2 linked regions of the Agarilytica rhodophyticola genome follow. The main gene of each other region encodes a partner of the protein of the gene in region 2 in a complex. Links are inferred from orthologs where the notes say so. Each region holds a gene or a part of one and is shown on either strand. Other genes may lie near its edges.

Region 1 (8,721 bases), 3.9 Mb from region 2 along the record:
CTGCGACCATTAAACAAGCCACCAAAACCATTATTATCAAGCTGACTCATCAGGCTTGAACTATATACTGAGATCTGATCTGGTGAAATTCGTGAAGTGATATCCTGCCACTGGATCCCCATGGATTTAACCGCATCGGAGGCACCTAAAACAGCCATTTGCAAACCACGAGGATGATTTTTCGAGCGGTATTGTGCCGCTGGATCAAAACCTGAGGGAAGTTGGCCAGCGGCTTTTACAGCGATAGACTCATAGGTGTCTATTTTAACTTCCTGATTATCGAGGATACTCACTTTATAATTTCGCCCCTCTTCATCAAGGGGCTGCACCTGCCAATTACCGGGGATTCGTGTTGGCAACTGACGACGAGACACCTCAAACTCCACAGGTTTCGCTGCCGAACCAGGCAACATATAGCGCTTAGCCAATGGTGTGTTATCAGCATCAAAATAGCTTGGTTCAATCTTACGAATCAAAGTACCCTGTTCTACTTGTTCAGCACAGGCATTATCCAAACCCATCATGTTCGCTAAACCAGACAAGGTTTTTTGCCGTGCACCCACATCTAAGCTCTCTAAAATCATACGGCAATAGGCTTGATGGCCGGAACTACGACCGGCAGCGTTAAAACCGCCGAACCCAACAATTACTGGTAATTTAGACATTACGAATCCCCTAGATGTCTTTGCGCCAATGTGTATTTTTTGCAACAGTGTAATGAAGCAGAATGATTAAAACCTTGGGATTTAAGCCAAAAAACCATGGTATATTGGCCACCATTAACATAATCACTGCAGTAAGTAGATAAGATATGCTCAACATCACATTTATCTTGTGCCGCCAAATGCTAGCCACTAGCGTCTCTCTACCTCTTGAGCAGTTGAAGGCGGCACAAGCACAAGCTTATTCTGAAACACCCAAAAATATGCGTGCAGGGCAAGCGACCTTAAATATCAAACTAGCATCATTGGATGGTGAGCCGGTCAAGACACACACGGGATTAGTTTTTACACCAGATGCTTCGGCATTGGACATCAACAACAGCGACATCATTTACTTACCTGCGCTATGGCGTAACCCTCGGCCTGTGCTTGCACAGAATGCAGCTCTATTACCTTGGCTTCGCCAACAGGCAAAAAAAGGAGTACTTATTGCGGGCGTTGGCACCGGTTGCTATTTAATGGCAGAAGCAGGACTACTGGATAATAAGGCTGCCACAACCCATTGGCATTACTTTGATCAATTTAAAAAGCGCTACCCCAAAGTCAATTTAAAACAAGAGTATTTCATCACTCAGGCTGATAATCTATTTTGTGCTGGCAGTATTAACTCCTTAGCAGATTTAACGATACATTTTATTCAACGTCATTTTTCACCAGACGTGGCGAGTAACGTAGAACGTCATTTTTTTCATGAAATACGGCGTGCTTATGACAGCTCAGTCTTTTATCAAGAAATTGTTAAAGCACATCCAGATGAAGATATTGTACGCATGCAAACGTGGCTTAACGACAACCATTCAAAAGACGTAAAAATGCAAGATCTGGCGAAGCAATTTGGTATGAGTATAAGGACTTTTAATAGGCGATTTAAAAATGCAACTGGCATTTCACCGCTCAACTACTTACAGAAAATTCGCATGGAAATTGCCAAAGATTTACTACAGACCACCAACCTGTCCATTAGCGAGATGATGTATAAAGTGGGCTATCACGATATCGCACATTTTAATACGCTATTTAAAAAACATCACGGCACTACGCCTGGACAATATCGCACTACGGTTAGAGCTAAATTATTTACCCTTAATAATTAACAATAAAATAATAACAAAAATTGCATTGTATATTTCGGAATAATCTTTGGTTAAGTATGAGGCTCAAGCCCCATACTTAACTCAAGCATTAAAAGTTAAGCAACCTTTTCAGCTGTTTTCTCGATAAATGCTGACTTTTTATCAGTACTGTTAATCGCAATTGTTCGTGGTTTCATAGCTTCAGGTATCTCTCGCACTAAATCTATATGCAGCAAACCATTTTCCATACTTGCGTTTTCAACACGTACATAATCTGCTAACTGAAAGCGTCTCTCGAAATTTCTTGCAGCAATACCTTGATGCAAAAACTGCTGATTTCTATTAGCGCTTTCTTTCTTGCCTGTCACGGTCAAATTATTTTGCTTAATCTCAATATTGAGTTCAGACTCGGTAAAACCCGCAACAGCCATTGTGATTCGGTATTCATCCTCACCTATTAATTCAATATTGTAGGGGGGATAGGATGTCTGCCCTTGTTCGGTACGGCTAATATTGTCAAGCAAGCTGGCAATACGATCAAAGCCAATGGCAGAACGGTAAAGTGGGGAAAAATCAAATTCTCTCATAATCAATATCCTCATTAAGAGCAATAATTTAGTTTGCGACTTATCACTATGATCAAGTCAGTAAATACATTAGAATTTACTTATGTTTTTAGAAAGATAACTAGAAACATAAGTGTTTTAGTAAACCTCTCATTGAGCAGGCTCATTTCTTAACATGGTGTCGATCTAGAGTTTTTCAAGAAAAAAATTAAAAAATGTTTATCGCTATATTAGAAATCAAATTTTATTTACATGGTTGTTTATCGCTAAAAGAGAAACGCCATAGGATCGGCGGCTTGAGAGATAAATATGGTTCTAACAAAAACCTGGCCGTATGCGAAAGTGGCACGCTAGACTCAAAGCAAAGAGCTGAGTTATCTTTTGTTTGCGCGGCAAACGATAAGAAAACGGTAGAATCTATTTTGTCAAAAATAATCGACTACTGTGAAAGTAGCATCGACGCTGAACTGACCCACCACAAAATTGAGTGGGTCTAAAATAAGCGGCGACAGGCCCTAAACACTTGCTGCAAGAGCGCCATCAAGATACTGATGTTGAAAGTGATAACCTGCTTGCTGTAAACGCGTTGGGAGTACTTTTTGCCCACCAAGCAAAAGTTCTCGCGCCATATCCCCCAAACCAATAGATAGCAAAAAGCTAGGAGTAGGAATAATCGTCGGTCGCCTCAAAGTTTTTCCCAAAGTTGAAGCAAAATCGCGCTGTTGCACAGGATTAGGGGAAGAGAGATTGTAAATGCCACTCATGTGTTTATTATCGATAATATGTAAAATGGCATTTACAACATCATCCATATGAATCCATGAGAACCACTGGCTACCGTCACCTATAGCTCCCCCTAACCCCATGCGGTAAATGGGCAATAGTTTTTTCAAGACACCACCGTGTCCAATAACAACCCCCAGGCGCGCAATGGCTAAACGTGTAAACTCTGCAATTTCATTGGCTTCCAACTCCCAGCGTTGACACAAACTGGCGGCATAACCTACACCCACTTCGCAGGCCTCATCTTTATCCTCATCACCTAAGCCATAAAAACCGATAGCAGAAGCATTGATAAACACATGCGGACACTGTTCTTCCTTTTTTACCTGCTCAATCAAATCACGCGTCAAAGTGATGCGACTGTTTTCCAGCTCTTGTTTTCTTGATTGTGACCAACGTTTATCCGCAATCGGCGCCCCTGCCAGATTTACTAGAGCAAACACAGGCTCCTCTATATCCGCATAGTTTAAAACATAGCTAATTTTCTCATTTGATCGCTTTTTTTCGGGATGACGACTTTGAATGACTACCTTATGTCTATCCGAGCGAGACAACCAGGCTTTGCTTAATTCGGTGCCAATAAAGCCTGTGCCACCGGTCAAAAAAAGTACTTTATTGAAAACATTACTCATCTTTACGCCTATTTTCGTCGATATTAAGAGTACTCATATGCAAAGCACTCGAGGTATTAACCATAGAAAAAACAGTCTTCTTCCTGCTTATACCCGTTTTCGCAAAAAAAAAATCATAATATTCTTAAAAAGTCCTTGAAATTTTTATTACAGAAGTCAATATAGGAGTGTGGCCACATTATTTTAAGCACTTGATTTTGAGAAGCTAGCTTTACTTTTCTAGACGATTTTCGTTTAGGAATACGCTAGTAAATTGAACGGCAAATAATGGAGGTAAGCCTATTATGAAGGCTAATGCAGACGTTGTATATCGCGATTTCGATGCGTCACCTGCACTAAATGACATCATCTATAAAAAGATCGAAAAACTCCACAGATTCTCTGATTCTATCATTCATAGCCGCGTTGTATTAGACGCCCCTCACAAACACAAGCACAAAGGCAAGTTGTTCCGAGCGTCTATTGAGCTGGGAGTAAAAGGCTCTCCCATTACTGTATCTCAAGACGATCCATCTGTGCATATCGCTGTCAGAAATGCGTTCTCTGCATTAGAAAGGAGATTAAAAGAAGCTTCTGCGAAAAGAAAAGACACCCGTCATTAATATTTATTAAGTACGAATAGTCTAATTAATCATATCCCAATATTCGCCACCCGCGAATAAGCCCCTCTAAGCAAGGGTTCCGTCCCTTCTTAGAGGTTGCGCTGGAACACTCCCATCTTTAACGCTATAGTAATAAATATATAAATATCAGCGTTAGGTTTGCAGCAATTGGGGACAAACAACACACCAGAAAAAATATCGGGCTGTCCATTGGGCAATGCCAGCTGTCCCATCGACGAAACAATTGCGGCTTTAAAACAAGAAATTCAACAACTCAAGCAGCAGGTTAGCACTGATCCTCTTACCGGCTTATTTAATGTTCGCCATTTGCGCTTTACTTTAGAGCAAGAGATGGAGCGAACTTATCGCAGCCATCAGCCCACAACCTTTATCATTCTCGATGTAGATCATTTTAAAAGGGTTAATGATAATTATGGCCATGTGGTAGGCGATAAAGTTTTAATACATCTCGCATCGTTAATAAAAACGGAAGTGAGAAAAATTGATATCCCTTGCCGCTATGGTGGCGAAGAGTTTGCCGTAATACTCCCCTCCACTCCTATTTTAATTGGTATTCAGGTAGCTGAACGTATAAGAAAGAAAATTGAAGAAACGCCCTTTATAGATCATGAACACAATTTAGCTATTACCATAAGTGCAGGCATCGACTCCTTCACTCGCAAACAAAATAGAAGTCTCGATGACTTTATTGACGGAGCAGACCAACAGCTATATAAAGCTAAACAACTAGGTCGTAATCGCATTCATCACGCCTCAGAGAAAGCTGCAATAAAATCTGAAGTGACACAAAGCGAAAAAGATGCCCTGTTCAATCAATTATCAGACGATAGCGAGGAGTGAAAATGCCAGATGTAAATGAGTACTTTGACGGTAAGGTTAAATCCATAACACTAACAACTAGGACATTACCGGCAACTGTAGGCGTCATGGAAGCGGGAGAGTATCGCTTTACCACAGACTGTAAAGAAATTATGACTATCGTCTCAGGAGAATGTCAGGTCAAGTTACCACAGAATGATAGTTGGCACACCTTTATTGAAGGCCAGGTGTTCGAGGTCGAAGCACATCAATCCTTCGAGCTAAAACTTGACATCGATGTGGCATATCTCTGCCAATATATTCGCTAGGTCCGGTTAACAGTAATTTAATTACTCCTGTTTGCAATCAAACAGCACGCCCGCTACTGAGTGCAAAGGCCCAGTCTTCTCGGCCATGACTAAGCGCAAGATCTACTGCTGGAGCGACATCGTAGGGAACTTTAACTAGCTCCACTTTCCATTTTTGCGCGGCTGTTTTTTCTAAAATAGCGTAAGAAGCCATACTGCTATACGTTTCCATCATATGCTGGCATGGCAATTCATCGCTATAAGCGGGCAAGCCGACGCTGCCTGGATTAACAATGGTTTGCCCCGTTTGTAATTGCACCACGCGAGGGATGTGGGTATGACCACATAAAATAATCTCTGATTTTTGACCCGCAAGATACTCACTAATTTCCTGCTCCGGGCGTAGCTGAGGCTGACCACTTTGCACATCTTCCAAAAGATAAATCAGATCACTCGTCGGAGTACCATGACAGCAATATACCTCTTTAGAAAACTGTCGATCTTTCGGTAACGCACGCATCCAAGCGACGGCTTGATCATTAAGGTCATCAAAAATAAATTTGAGTGTTGGATTAGCATCAATATCTTTTTGAGAAGCATCAAAAATCTGTCGATCCTGATTACCCGCGATAGTAATAAAATCAAACTGCTGCAAGTACTCGAAAGTTTCCTGGGGTGCGATCGGGCCGTAAAGAATATCACCAAGATTAAACATAGCATCCACTTTGCGACAAAGCACATCATCCATAACTGCGCGTAACGCATAAATATTGCTATGAATGTCTGACAGTACTGCAATTTTCATCGATCTTACATTACCTGAGTTTTTAATTGTTGAATACGATCTCTAAGATCCGCGGCTTTTTCAAAATCCAAATCTTTAGCTGCAGCAAACATTTCTTTTTCCAAGGCTTCAATATGCTCCCATGGAGATTTACCATCCGGAACATCTAGCGCGTAATCGCGAGTTTTTTCTGCCACCTTACGTTTCTTGTTGCCTGCCTTCGCCCCTGGTGCTCTGGCGCCCTCCATAATATCAGCCACAGACTTTTTAATGCCTTTAGGCACAATGCCATGTTGCTCATTAAAAGCCGTTTGTTTGCTGCGGCGGCGCTCAGTTTCGTCGATCGCACGCTGCATTGAATCGGTCACTCTATCGGCGTACAAAATCGCTTTGCCGTTAACATTCCGGGCAGCTCGACCGATGGTCTGAATAAGCGAACGATCCGAACGCAAAAAGCCTTCCTTGTCCGCATCAAAAATTGCTACGAGTGATACCTCGGGCATATCCAGGCCTTCACGTAACAAGTTTATTCCCACCAATACATCAAATTCACCTATTCTCAAATCACGGATAATTTCCACCCGCTCAACCGTATCAATGTCTGAATGCAAATAACGCACTCGTGTTCCGTGTTCCATTAAATACTCGGTAAGATCTTCCGCCATGCGTTTTGTTAACACGGTAATTAATACTCGCTCGTCTGCCGCGACACAACGACTTATCTCCGACAAGCAATCGTCAACCTGTGTTTGCGCGGAGCGGATTTCGACAATAGGATCGAGTAATCCTGTGGGGCGAACAACTTGCTCGATGACCTGCCCCTGATGTTCTTCCTCATATTTGCCAGGTGTTGCCGAAACAAAAATCATTTGCGGAGCTAAACGTTCCCATTCATCAAAGCGTAAAGGGCGATTATCTAAAGCAGAAGGAAGACGAAAGCCATATTCAACTAAAGTTTCCTTACGGGAACGGTCACCTTTATACATAGCGCCAATCTGCGGCACGGTAACGTGAGACTCATCTAATACTAGCAGAGCATCTGCAGGCAGATAGTCAAATAATGTAGGTGGTGGCTCACCACTTTCCCGACCAGATAAATAACGGGAATAGTTTTCAATGCCGGTACAATATCCCAACTCTTGCATCATTTCTAAGTCGTATTTAGCACGCTGCTCCAGCCTTTGGGCTTCTACCAACTTATCAATTGAGCGTAATTGTTTTAGACGTTCTTTTAATTCATCTTTAATGCCATCGATAGCTTCTAATATACGTTCACGAGGAGTGACGTAGTGGGTCTTTGGATAAATAGTGTAGCGTGGTACCTTTTGAAAAACTTCACCTGTGAGCGGATCAAAGATAGAAATCTGTTCTACTTCATCATCAAATAATTCAATGCGCATGGCTTCGGCACTGGAATCTGCGGGAAAGACATCGATCACATCCCCCCTCACGCGATAGGTGCCACGACGAAAGTCTGTCTCATTGCGCTCATACTGTAACTCGGCGAGGCGACGCAAAATTTGGCGCTGATCCAAAGCATCACCTCGCACCACATGTAGCATCATCTTCATATACGATTGAGGATCGCCCAAACCGTAAATAGCCGACACCGTCGCCACCACTATAGAGTCCTTGCGCTCCATAAGAGCCTTGGTAGCCGACAAACGCATCTGTTCGATATGTTCATTTACCGATGCATCTTTATCGATAAATGTATCTGAAGATGGCACATAGGCTTCCGGTTGATAGTAGTCATAGTAAGAAACAAAGTACTCAACCGAGTTATCGGGAAAAAACTCCCGTAATTCTCCATAAAGTTGCGCTGCAAGCGTTTTATTATGGGCCATGACAATAGTGGGACGCTGTACTTTTTGTATAACATTAGCAATGGTGAAAGTTTTACCTGAACCTGTCACCCCTAATAATGTCTGGTGGGCAAGACCGGCATCCAAGCCTTGCACCAAACCATCTATTGCAGTCGGCTGATCACCTGCAGGACTGTACTTACTTTTGATGTTAAATAGCTTCGACATATGATGTTTAACCAATATTGAGTATCAAGGGTTAACAAACGCTAATGTTGAAATTTCCAACACTTATGTATTTTTGTATTACGTTCAAAATCTGGATCTAGTGTATCCATAGTAATATCTTCTACTTTATATCGCTGGATAATTGTATTATCTATTTTAAAAGTTCTCAGATTAGTAGAAAAATAAAGTGTACCCTTCGGGGTCAATAGTTCCATACAGCGATTAATTAATGTCATATGATCTCGCTGCACGTCCAATACTGTTGAAGTTTTTTTGGAATTAGAAAAAGTTGGCGGGTCTAACATAATTAAGTCAAAACCTTCTCGACACTGCTGCAACCACTGTATACAGTCAGCCCGCACTAGGCTATGACGCTGGCTATTAATATTATTCTTCTCA
Region 2 (8,727 bases):
GTACCTAATGGGCAACTGGTTTTAAAGACTCACACCATGCCCCGTGATACTAACGCAGATGGTGATATTTATGGCGGCTGGCTGTTGTCGCAAATGGACATAGCCGGCGCGATCGCTGCTCGCGAAATCGCCAAAGGACGTGTTACTACTGTGGCCGTAGGGAGCCTAGCATTTCTCTGCCCGATTCCCGTAGGCTGTGCGGTAAGTTGCTATTGTGAGATCGTCGAGATAGGGCGCTCTTCTATTAAAGTACTTGTAGACGTCTGGATAAAATCCGACGACGACAACCTGCATAAGGTGACCGAAGGTGACTTTATATATGTCGCCATCGACGATCACGGCAGAACTCGCTGCTTACCTAAGGGCTAGCAGGAAGATACAACATAGAACGCCTACGTAGTAGGCATCCCATCATGATAAACTCGTTATGCATTTCGGTTTATCAACATTAATTTTCCGTTTGATGTGTTTGTTAGCTAACTAGAACGGGTTACCAGAATTCACTGGGATATTCATAAGAAAGTTACCGGACACCCAGTAAGCACTGGCGATGACGAAACTGTTGTGACCTATTGCTTGGGGGTCTGTTGGTTCACTCTTGATCTTTGCATAGCCGTGCTGAGAACTTCCGGGGACATTCTTTGCACAAAGTAAAGTTGTTTGATTAGGTTGCAATTTAAAAGGAGTGTTAAATTGGCTAGGTATTCCATTATTTACAGAAGAGCCAGTGTATAAAGCCCCAGTGCTAATATATGCACTTACCGTCACATCAACATTTATGTTACTTACGTTACTCACTGTAGTACACCAACTTCCAGTTGATGTATGAGTAAACTTAGGTACAAATACTTCCCCCGAGAAGGCGTTGAAACTTATGAGGTAAAACAATCCAGTTAATAATTTTTTAAACATTTTTTTATCCTTTTAATTGGTAAATGGTAGTAGCTGAAAAAATAGCTATTTGTTAATTTTTTAAAGTCCCAGTATATAAATGGTTAGGCATAAAAATGAACTCAGTATTTTGCCAGTCGCCCCATACTTCAATGACCAGTCTATTACGTCAATAAAAAGTAAGAAAAGTCATTCTATGCTTAAGCACCAATATACATAGCCACAATTTACAGCCTTTCATGTCTAAGCTATTTTGAGGTTGCCAGCCTCACCTTAACATCAATTTCTTTTCGCTGAGTATCCAATGTACTCCTATTTGTAGATACCTGCGTGAAAAATTTATACCGTTATTGAGCTTTGTGATACCTTAGTTTATTTAACTTTTTAAAATTTGTTTTAACTAGATTAAAATAAACAGCTTTAGTTCTTTCATTGAATTTTTTTGATCTAATTTTAGAGGAAAAAATTGTATGCCTGTACCAAGAAAAAATATTCCCTATGCACTGCAATCGAAGACAGAACGTAAGATTCATCAAATAATTAATAATGATAAAAAACTAAGTGAGAGCGATCTTTTAAACGTGTATGTTACAGCTCAAGTCGAAGAGCGAATTGAGCTGTATAGAGACGGTGCTGCTAGTATGTCAATAGCAGAATTAAAGGCAGAGCAACATGATTCTGCACTGCTAGGGCAATATATGGCAGCTATGGGTGACCCAAGGCCACATCCACTATGTCACGCCCATGCTATGATATCAGGGGGACATGCCAAAGCAGCAGTACTACGACTTGTAATGGCAAAGCGAGGGCGTCGCATAGATGATTTTGTTAATGGTTGTTGGCTACCAAAAAACACAGAGGCGGTACGAAAAATGCCGGGACGATTGAATAACGCTGTACCACATAGCAGAATACATCGCTTTCAGTACTATCGATGGCTTTCTACTAAAATTAACTTGGCAACAATCAAGACGACAAGAGATTTGGATTTAGCATTAGTCCGATCAGCTTTTGCGCTACAAAGCGGTTCGTATCCACCTGAAATAATGTTATCCGCTCATACTAAGCACGGAGCATTCTAATGCTATATGTTATACATTCTGACGAATATAGTTTTTTATCACTCGTGTTTGATGATGACGAAATCGACCAAAAGCTTGGTGACAATTACCTTATACAGGCTGACCCAACGCCAATAAGTTTAAAGCAAGTTTGGAAACCGTTGAACGTATCATTTGTTGACGTAATAAGTAACAGGAACAACAAACCTATTCCTGATATTCATCATAATTTTGGCCGTCTCTTTCTAAGTTCTGAGGCTGCAGAAATTTTAAGTCCTATACTTGAAAATAAAGGTGAACTTTTATCTGTGAACTATGGCAATAACAAAAATGGCTTTATCTTTAATCCATTAATATTAGCTGAGGATTCAGCAGGACTTAATAAGAAGTTGAGCATAAAAAATAACGTTGGCGATATCCAATCTTTATTTTTTCACGAGGATAAATTAGAGGGTTGCCATATTTTTAAAACTGAATTTGATAATTATATGGGCGTTTACTGTGATCAGGAGTTTAAAGAGCTTGTCGAAAAGCATTCTCTAACTGGCGTCACCTTTGGCAATGATCTTGGAAATATTTTCCCACCAGATCCAACAGGAAATACATCAAAACCAAAAGGACACTAGTTAGAGACATACAAGGACCTATTGACCCTAGCTAAATTAACTAAAAATACCTTTCAAAACAAAAAAGAAGACAATAGCTAGGCCTGCACCAGCAGGGAGGGTGACGAGCCAGGATAGGAAGATTGAGCCGATAACTTTAAGGTTCAAAGCTCCTATGCCTCGGGCCAAACCAACACCGAGCACAGCTCCCACAAGAGTGTGAGTTGTGGAAATCGGCAAACCGAAACCAGAAGCTAACACCACTGTGGCAGCCGCTCCTAGTTCTGCAGCAAACCCTCGGCTTGGGGTAAGTTCGGTTATCTTCTTGCCGATAGTGGCCATTACTTTAAAGCCATAGGTGGCAAGACCCACAACAATACCGATACCACCTACCAATAAAATCCAAGCTGGCATTGTAGTTTTTGAAGCTACAGCACCTGACTTTACAATACCGACGACAGCAGCCAGAGGGCCAACAGCGTTAGCAACATCATTGGATCCGTGTGCAAATGCCATAGCACAGGCAGTGAAAATCATTAAGATGGCGAATACTTTTTCAACGTTATCGAACTTGTTGGCAACTGCCGACTCATCTTCCATTTTGACTCGGCGCAGTAAAGCAATGCCAACACCGGCAACCACGCAGCCAATAACAACGGCAATAATTCCAGACTCAAAAAAACCTATGTTGATATGAGCATCCTTAAGTACATGTTTAAGTCCCTTTAACATGGTTACCATGGCAATTAGAAAGCCCACACTAAACATATAAAAGGGAATATAGCGCTTGGCATTCTCAAGAGGTGCATCAGTATCGAAGATCAACTTTTGTACACTGATAAAAAGGCCAAAAGATATAGAGCCCGCCAACACTGGCGAGACTACCCAACTGGCGACGATCTTGCCCACTTTAGCCCATTCGACAGCGTCCATAGAGATGCCTACGGCAGCAAAACCCACAATAGCGCCGACAATGGAGTGGGTAGTGGACACCGGCCACCCCATAATACTTGCTACTAATAACCAGGTTCCCGCTGCAAGCAGTGCAGCGAGCATTCCATAGACTAAATACTCCGGCGTATCCGCCATTAAAGCGGGATCAATAATCCCTTTGCGTATAGTAGAAGTAACTTCACCGCCAGCAAGGTAGGCGCCTAGAAATTCGAAGATCATGGCAATAAAAATTGCCTGGCGGATAGTAAGAGCTCCAGAACCAACAGATGTACCCATGGCATTTGCGACATCGTTGGCGCCCACTCCCCAAGCCATAAACAAGCCAAAAAGACAGGCCATAACAATTAAAATTGTGCCATAGTCGGCTAATACAGACATAAATTATCCTGATAAGATGTGTAAAAGATTATCTATAAAGTGCTTGTTAGCGTGCGAGTAATACCAGTAAACGACTGCCGACTTTTTGCGATCGATCAGCAAGATCTCCTATCGACTCAATAATGCGATAAATAAACATCACATCAACAGGAGGTAAGCTGCTCTCTAAGTCATAAAGTTGTGCACGTATAGATACTTCGTACTCATCAGCTTTACGTTCTAGTGCATTGAGTTCATCTACTAAGCGTTCAACCAGCTCCAGTTCATGGCCGCTAAAGCCAGATTCAAGTAGGGAATCTAGCTCTTCGATAGCCTTAAGAGCCTGATGAACATTGGCGATACAAATAGAAAGGAATTCAAGTAGCAGAGGCTGCATACTTTCGGGAAAGCGCATTTTTCTGCCAAGAGCCAAACCTGCAATATCTTTTGCCGTATTGGCAATTTTGTCCTGCTTAGTCAATAGATCGAGGAGATCACTCCTGGGCACAGGTAAAAATAGATTTTTGGGTAGGTGCAGGCGCAAGTCTTTTTTGAGATCATCTGCATTGTTTTCAATATTGCGAATATTATTATATATCGCGTCGGCTTTTTCCCAATCGCCTTTGATAACGGTTTTAAAAAAAAGCTCTAATTCATCGGCAGCAGATGCCGAAACTTCCATATGCTCTTGCAGAGGCTTTATTGGAGATTTGCCAAATAACTCAGCAAGGGGATTTTTGATCATAATAGAGTATTCCGCTATAACAAAGCTGATATTTATCTATTTCACGATACAAATGACGAATAAATGGTCACAGATCGCTACCGTTGCAAAATTGGCGGTAGCGTCACCCATTTTCACCTTATTGTCAAAGGAATCTTGAGCCATCTTTATCAACGGTTCGATTAAGGCTTAGGGCTTGCTAACCACAACAGACTCTAGCCTGAATATTTTATTATTTGCGGTGCTCTAATCGGGTGGGCTATTGCGCACACGATAATAGGCATCTTCACTAATACGATGGTAAAGCAAAGCGCCCTTCATATAGTTTTTGTAGGAGGTATATACCTTATTAAAAACGGGATCTTCCTGAGCTAGCTGAGCATACAACTCCCAGGCGAGCTTCTCTAAATGTGTCAATACATCTTCCGGGAACTGGCGCACCTCCACGTTGTGAGTGTTCACCAACTCATCTAGCGCACCATTGTTGCGAGCCGTATACTCGTCGAGCATATCTTGATTAACAGCCCTGGTCGCAACCTCCACTATTTTTTGTAAATCTTCTGGCAACGATGCATAAGCATCTTTATTAACGATGAATTCAAGCATTGGGCCTGGCTCGTGCCAACCAGGGTAATAGTAATATTTGGCAATTTCATGAAAGCCAAAAGCCAAGTCATTATATGGCCCTACCCACTCAGTGGCATCGATAACACCCGATTGCAAAGAGGTGTACAGCTCACCTCCAGGAATATTGACAGCAACACCACCCGCTTTGCTAAACACTTCGCCACCCAGGCCTGGTATACGCATTTTTAGGCCGCGTAAATCCTCAATGGAGCGAATCTCTTTATTAAACCAGCCCCCCATTTGCACCCCCGTATTACCACCAGCAAAGGGCACCAAATTGAAAGGCTCGTATATTTCACGCCACAGCGCCATGCCACCACCATAATGCAGCCAACCATTAAATTCTTGCACGTTCATACCGAAGGGGACAGATGTAAAAAAGGGCGCAGCAAGAATTTTCCCCTTCCAGTAGTAGGCAGCGCCATGGCCCATTTCCACACTACCCGAGGATACGGCACCAAAAACACCGAGTGCGGGAACAATTTCATTTGCCCCATGGACTTCAACCACTAAACGCCCATTACTCATATCCCGCACTAGCTCGGCAAAATTCTCTGGCGCCAGGCCTAAACCGGGGAATCGTTTGGGCCATGTGGTGACCAGCTTCCAACGAAAAGTCTGCTGATTTGATGCCTCACTAACAGTATTTCCTGAGGATGTATGAGTACTTGCCGATTTGAAAACTAGCAACGCAAATAAAATTGCGCACGCAGCAATAAGAAGCACAATAACGGTGGGCATCCACCAAGGGGTATAGCGTGTTTGCATTTTCATTTATCTTTATTATTAATAATGACACAGAGTAGTTAAGCACTCAGAGCTAAGCTACCCACCCGTATATGAATACACAATACTATCTATTAAACCAGCGAGTTAATAGGCTTAAGGTAAACTGTAAACGAGTTACATTGCATCTAGCAGTATAGTTATGGTAATTGCTTGTAGCCTATTGAGCATTATTTTTATGTAAATAAAAAATTCGAAGATACTGAACGGAGTACAAAAGTCAGCCCAACGCTTCCAGCTTGGCATATTTCAGCACCAACCATTTAATACCGCTTTCGCCAAAGTTAACCTGCACACGGGCACTGGGGCCCTGACCTTCAAACTGTAAAATAACACCTTCGCCAAAAATGCCATGATTGACACTTTGACCAAGTGCCATACCGGGATATTCATCACTGGGGTCTTCCTGCAATGAGCTTTGACCATAGTTTGTTGGACGCGAGATGGTCGATTTAATACGAACCTCTTGCACTAGCTCTTTTGGAATTTCCCTAACAAAACGCGATACTGTATTGAAGCGCTCATCGCCGTGCATACGCCGGCTTTCAGCGTAAGAGATAACAAGTTTTTCCATGGCGCGAGTAATGCCTACATAACACAAGCGCCGTTCTTCCTCTAAACGTTCTGGGTCTTCTTTAGACATTTTGTGAGGAAATAAATTTTCTTCGACCCCGGCCAGAAACACCAAAGGAAACTCCAAGCCTTTAGCACTGTGTAGAGTCATCATTTGCACAGCATCATCAAATTCATCAGCCTGACCATCACCAGCATCAAGGGCTGCAGTATCAAGGAATTCTTGCATTGGGCTAATATTATCGTCTTCCGCTTGAAAACCACGGCAGGCATTAACTAATTCTTGTAAGTTTTCGGCTCGCGCTTGTCCTCTTTCACCCTTTTCCATTTTATGAAATTCAAATAAGCCACTGTGGTGCATAACGTGATCTACAGCTTCCGGCAATGACATATCAACAATATCTTTTTCCAGTTGATCAATAAGATCAAAAAAGCCCTGTAGCGCATTACCCGCGCGCGCGGTAAATACAGAGTTTTTAACTGCAGCAATAGCAGCGTCATATAGGGAAGAGCCTTGCTCACGGGCAAATAGGCGAACTGTTTCTAAGGTCTTATTGCCAATGCCTCGGGTTGGCGTATTAACAATACGCTCAAAGGCAGCGTCGTCATTACGGCTGAGAATAATACGTAAGTACGCCAGTGCATTACGGATTTCCAAGCGCTCATAAAAGCGTACGCCACCGTAAATTCGGTAAGGAATGTTTTCTCTAAGAAGATCTTCTTCCAGTACCCGTGACTGAGCATTAGAGCGGTACAAAATAGCAGCATCACTGAGTTTATTACCGGAATCTAGCCAGTTTTTGATACGACCAACAATATAACGGGCTTCATCTTGTTCGTTAAACGCACAGTAGAGGTCTATCGGCTCGCCGTCTTCTCCAGCAGTCCAGAGGGATTTACCCATACGCCCAAAGTTATTGGCAATCACTGCGTTAGCAGCATTTAAGATGGAAGCAGTAGAGCGATAGTTTTGCTCGAGGCGGGTGACTTCTACATGATCAAAATCTTTTTCAAACTGTTGAATATTCTCTATCTTGGCACCACGCCAACCGTAAATGGACTGGTCGTCATCACCCACGGCTGTTACTCGGCAACGCTTGCCCGCTAGCACACGCAGCCAAGCATATTGCACGGTATTGGTATCCTGAAATTCGTCCACTAATAAAAACTTAAAGCGGTTTTGATAGTGTTCGAGTAAATCTTGATTTTTAAGCCAGAGCTCGTGAGAGCGAAACAGGAGTTCGGCAAAATCTACCATACCACCGCGCTCACACGCTTCTTCATAAGCGCTGTACACCATTTTCATAGTGGCGGTAAAAGGGTCGTGTCCCTCTTGGATATATTGTGGGCGAATTCCTTCATCCTTCTGCGCATTGATAAACCACTGTGCCTGTTTAAAAGGCCAACGTCCCTCATCCAAATTAAGCGCCTGATAAATACGTTTAATAAGCCGAAGTTGGTCATCACTATCAAGGATTTGAAAGTTCTGAGGTAGATTAGCTTCTTTCCAATGGGCCTTTAGTAGGCGGTGAGCAATACCGTGGAAGGTACCTACCCACATACCCCGCAAGTTACCAGTACCAAGATTTGAGCCGCCTTCAATAATATTGCTCAAACGCTCACGCATTTCGCGAGCAGATTTATTGGTAAAGGTAACCGCCATAATTTCGTGAGGAGAGTAACCCTCCACTTGAATTAACCAGGCAATGCGATGCACCAATACACGGGTCTTACCGCTGCCAGCACCAGCGAGAACCAATTGGTTAGAAGGAGAAGCGCATACGGCTTGACGTTGCGCATCGTTTAAGTCGTTGATAAGTTCTGAAACATCCATAGGCCCATTGTAGCAAACGTGCCTGTATAAATTGACAGTTTTTTTATTTCATTTTCCTTGCAAAAATTTCCGGCTTTTTATCGTCATGTTCAATAACATAATGGCAGTGCCTATTTATTAGACATTTTATTAAGCATTGGCAACTCTTATATCAAAGCAGGCCGAGCCGCCGCCATCATCACCGTCAACATTTAGCTCATCAAACACTTCAATAATATGTTCACCTGCACTCAGGCTTACATTACCCGCTTCTGAAGATGAAGTAGAATTGTTGAAAATACCAACAAAGTTACCGTTGCGTATAAGGCGCATAGT

The links.
Region 1: the proteins of uvrD (region 2) and uvrB are in contact, whole or in part, in a crystal structure (PDB 7EGT), measured with the Thermus thermophilus proteins. The link is inferred for Agarilytica rhodophyticola from one-to-one orthologs. Residues at the interface, in WP_096412145.1 of Thermus thermophilus: His654, Arg656, Phe657, Gln666, Asp668, Glu669, Lys680, Arg681, Leu682, Ser683, Lys685, Tyr686, Ala687; in WP_096411307.1 of Thermus thermophilus: Glu23, Leu25, Arg26, Asp27, Gly28, Glu29, Arg30, Phe31, Arg55, Glu326, Asp327, Phe328, Glu379, Ser382, Gln383, His398, Gly400, Arg401.

Annotation. Positions count from the first base shown.
Region 1 is NZ_CP020038.1:4,185,486-4,194,206, forward strand. What follows is about bases 5,820-8,721. They hold uvrB (excinuclease ABC subunit UvrB), read right to left. Parts: upstream 8,323-8,721; coding sequence 6,316-8,322; downstream 5,820-6,315. Other genes in these bases: BVC89_RS17585 (metallophosphoesterase family protein), read right to left, coding at 5,820-6,310; rlmKL (bifunctional 23S rRNA (guanine(2069)-N(7))-methyltransferase RlmK/23S rRNA (guanine(2445)-N(2))-methyltransferase RlmL), read right to left, coding at 8,364-8,721. Also shown: BVC89_RS17545 (beta-ketoacyl synthase), read right to left, coding at 1-665; BVC89_RS17550 (GlxA family transcriptional regulator), read left to right, coding at 812-1,816; BVC89_RS17555 (Hsp20 family protein), read right to left, coding at 1,912-2,382; BVC89_RS17560 (DUF503 domain-containing protein), read left to right, coding at 2,577-2,858; BVC89_RS17565 (TIGR01777 family oxidoreductase), read right to left, coding at 2,877-3,776; hpf (ribosome hibernation-promoting factor, HPF/YfiA family), read left to right, coding at 4,061-4,378; BVC89_RS17575 (GGDEF domain-containing protein), read left to right, coding at 4,547-5,239; ppnP (pyrimidine/purine nucleoside phosphorylase), read left to right, coding at 5,242-5,526; more of BVC89_RS17585, read right to left, coding at 5,564-5,819. UniProt on the Escherichia coli protein: The UvrABC repair system catalyzes the recognition and processing of DNA lesions. A damage recognition complex composed of 2 UvrA and 2 UvrB subunits scans DNA for abnormalities.
Region 2 is NZ_CP020038.1:245,494-254,220, reverse strand. What follows is about bases 5,820-8,727. They hold uvrD (DNA helicase II), read right to left. Parts: upstream 8,413-8,727; coding sequence 6,226-8,412; downstream 5,820-6,225. Other genes in these bases: BVC89_RS01055 (carbohydrate-binding protein), read right to left, coding at 8,542-8,727; BVC89_RS01065 (TRAP transporter substrate-binding protein), read right to left, coding at 5,820-5,993. In the rest of the region: BVC89_RS01095 (acyl-CoA thioesterase), read left to right, coding at 1-369; BVC89_RS01090 (hypothetical protein), read right to left, coding at 481-912; BVC89_RS01085 (AHH domain-containing protein), read left to right, coding at 1,362-1,973; BVC89_RS01080 (imm11 family protein), read left to right, coding at 1,973-2,578; BVC89_RS01075 (inorganic phosphate transporter), read right to left, coding at 2,615-3,889; BVC89_RS01070 (TIGR00153 family protein), read right to left, coding at 3,936-4,616; more of BVC89_RS01065, read right to left, coding at 4,839-5,819. UniProt on the Escherichia coli protein: A helicase with DNA-dependent ATPase activity. Unwinds DNA duplexes with 3'-5' polarity. Translocates on single-stranded DNA with 3'-5' polarity. Initiates unwinding more efficiently from a nicked substrate than double-stranded DNA.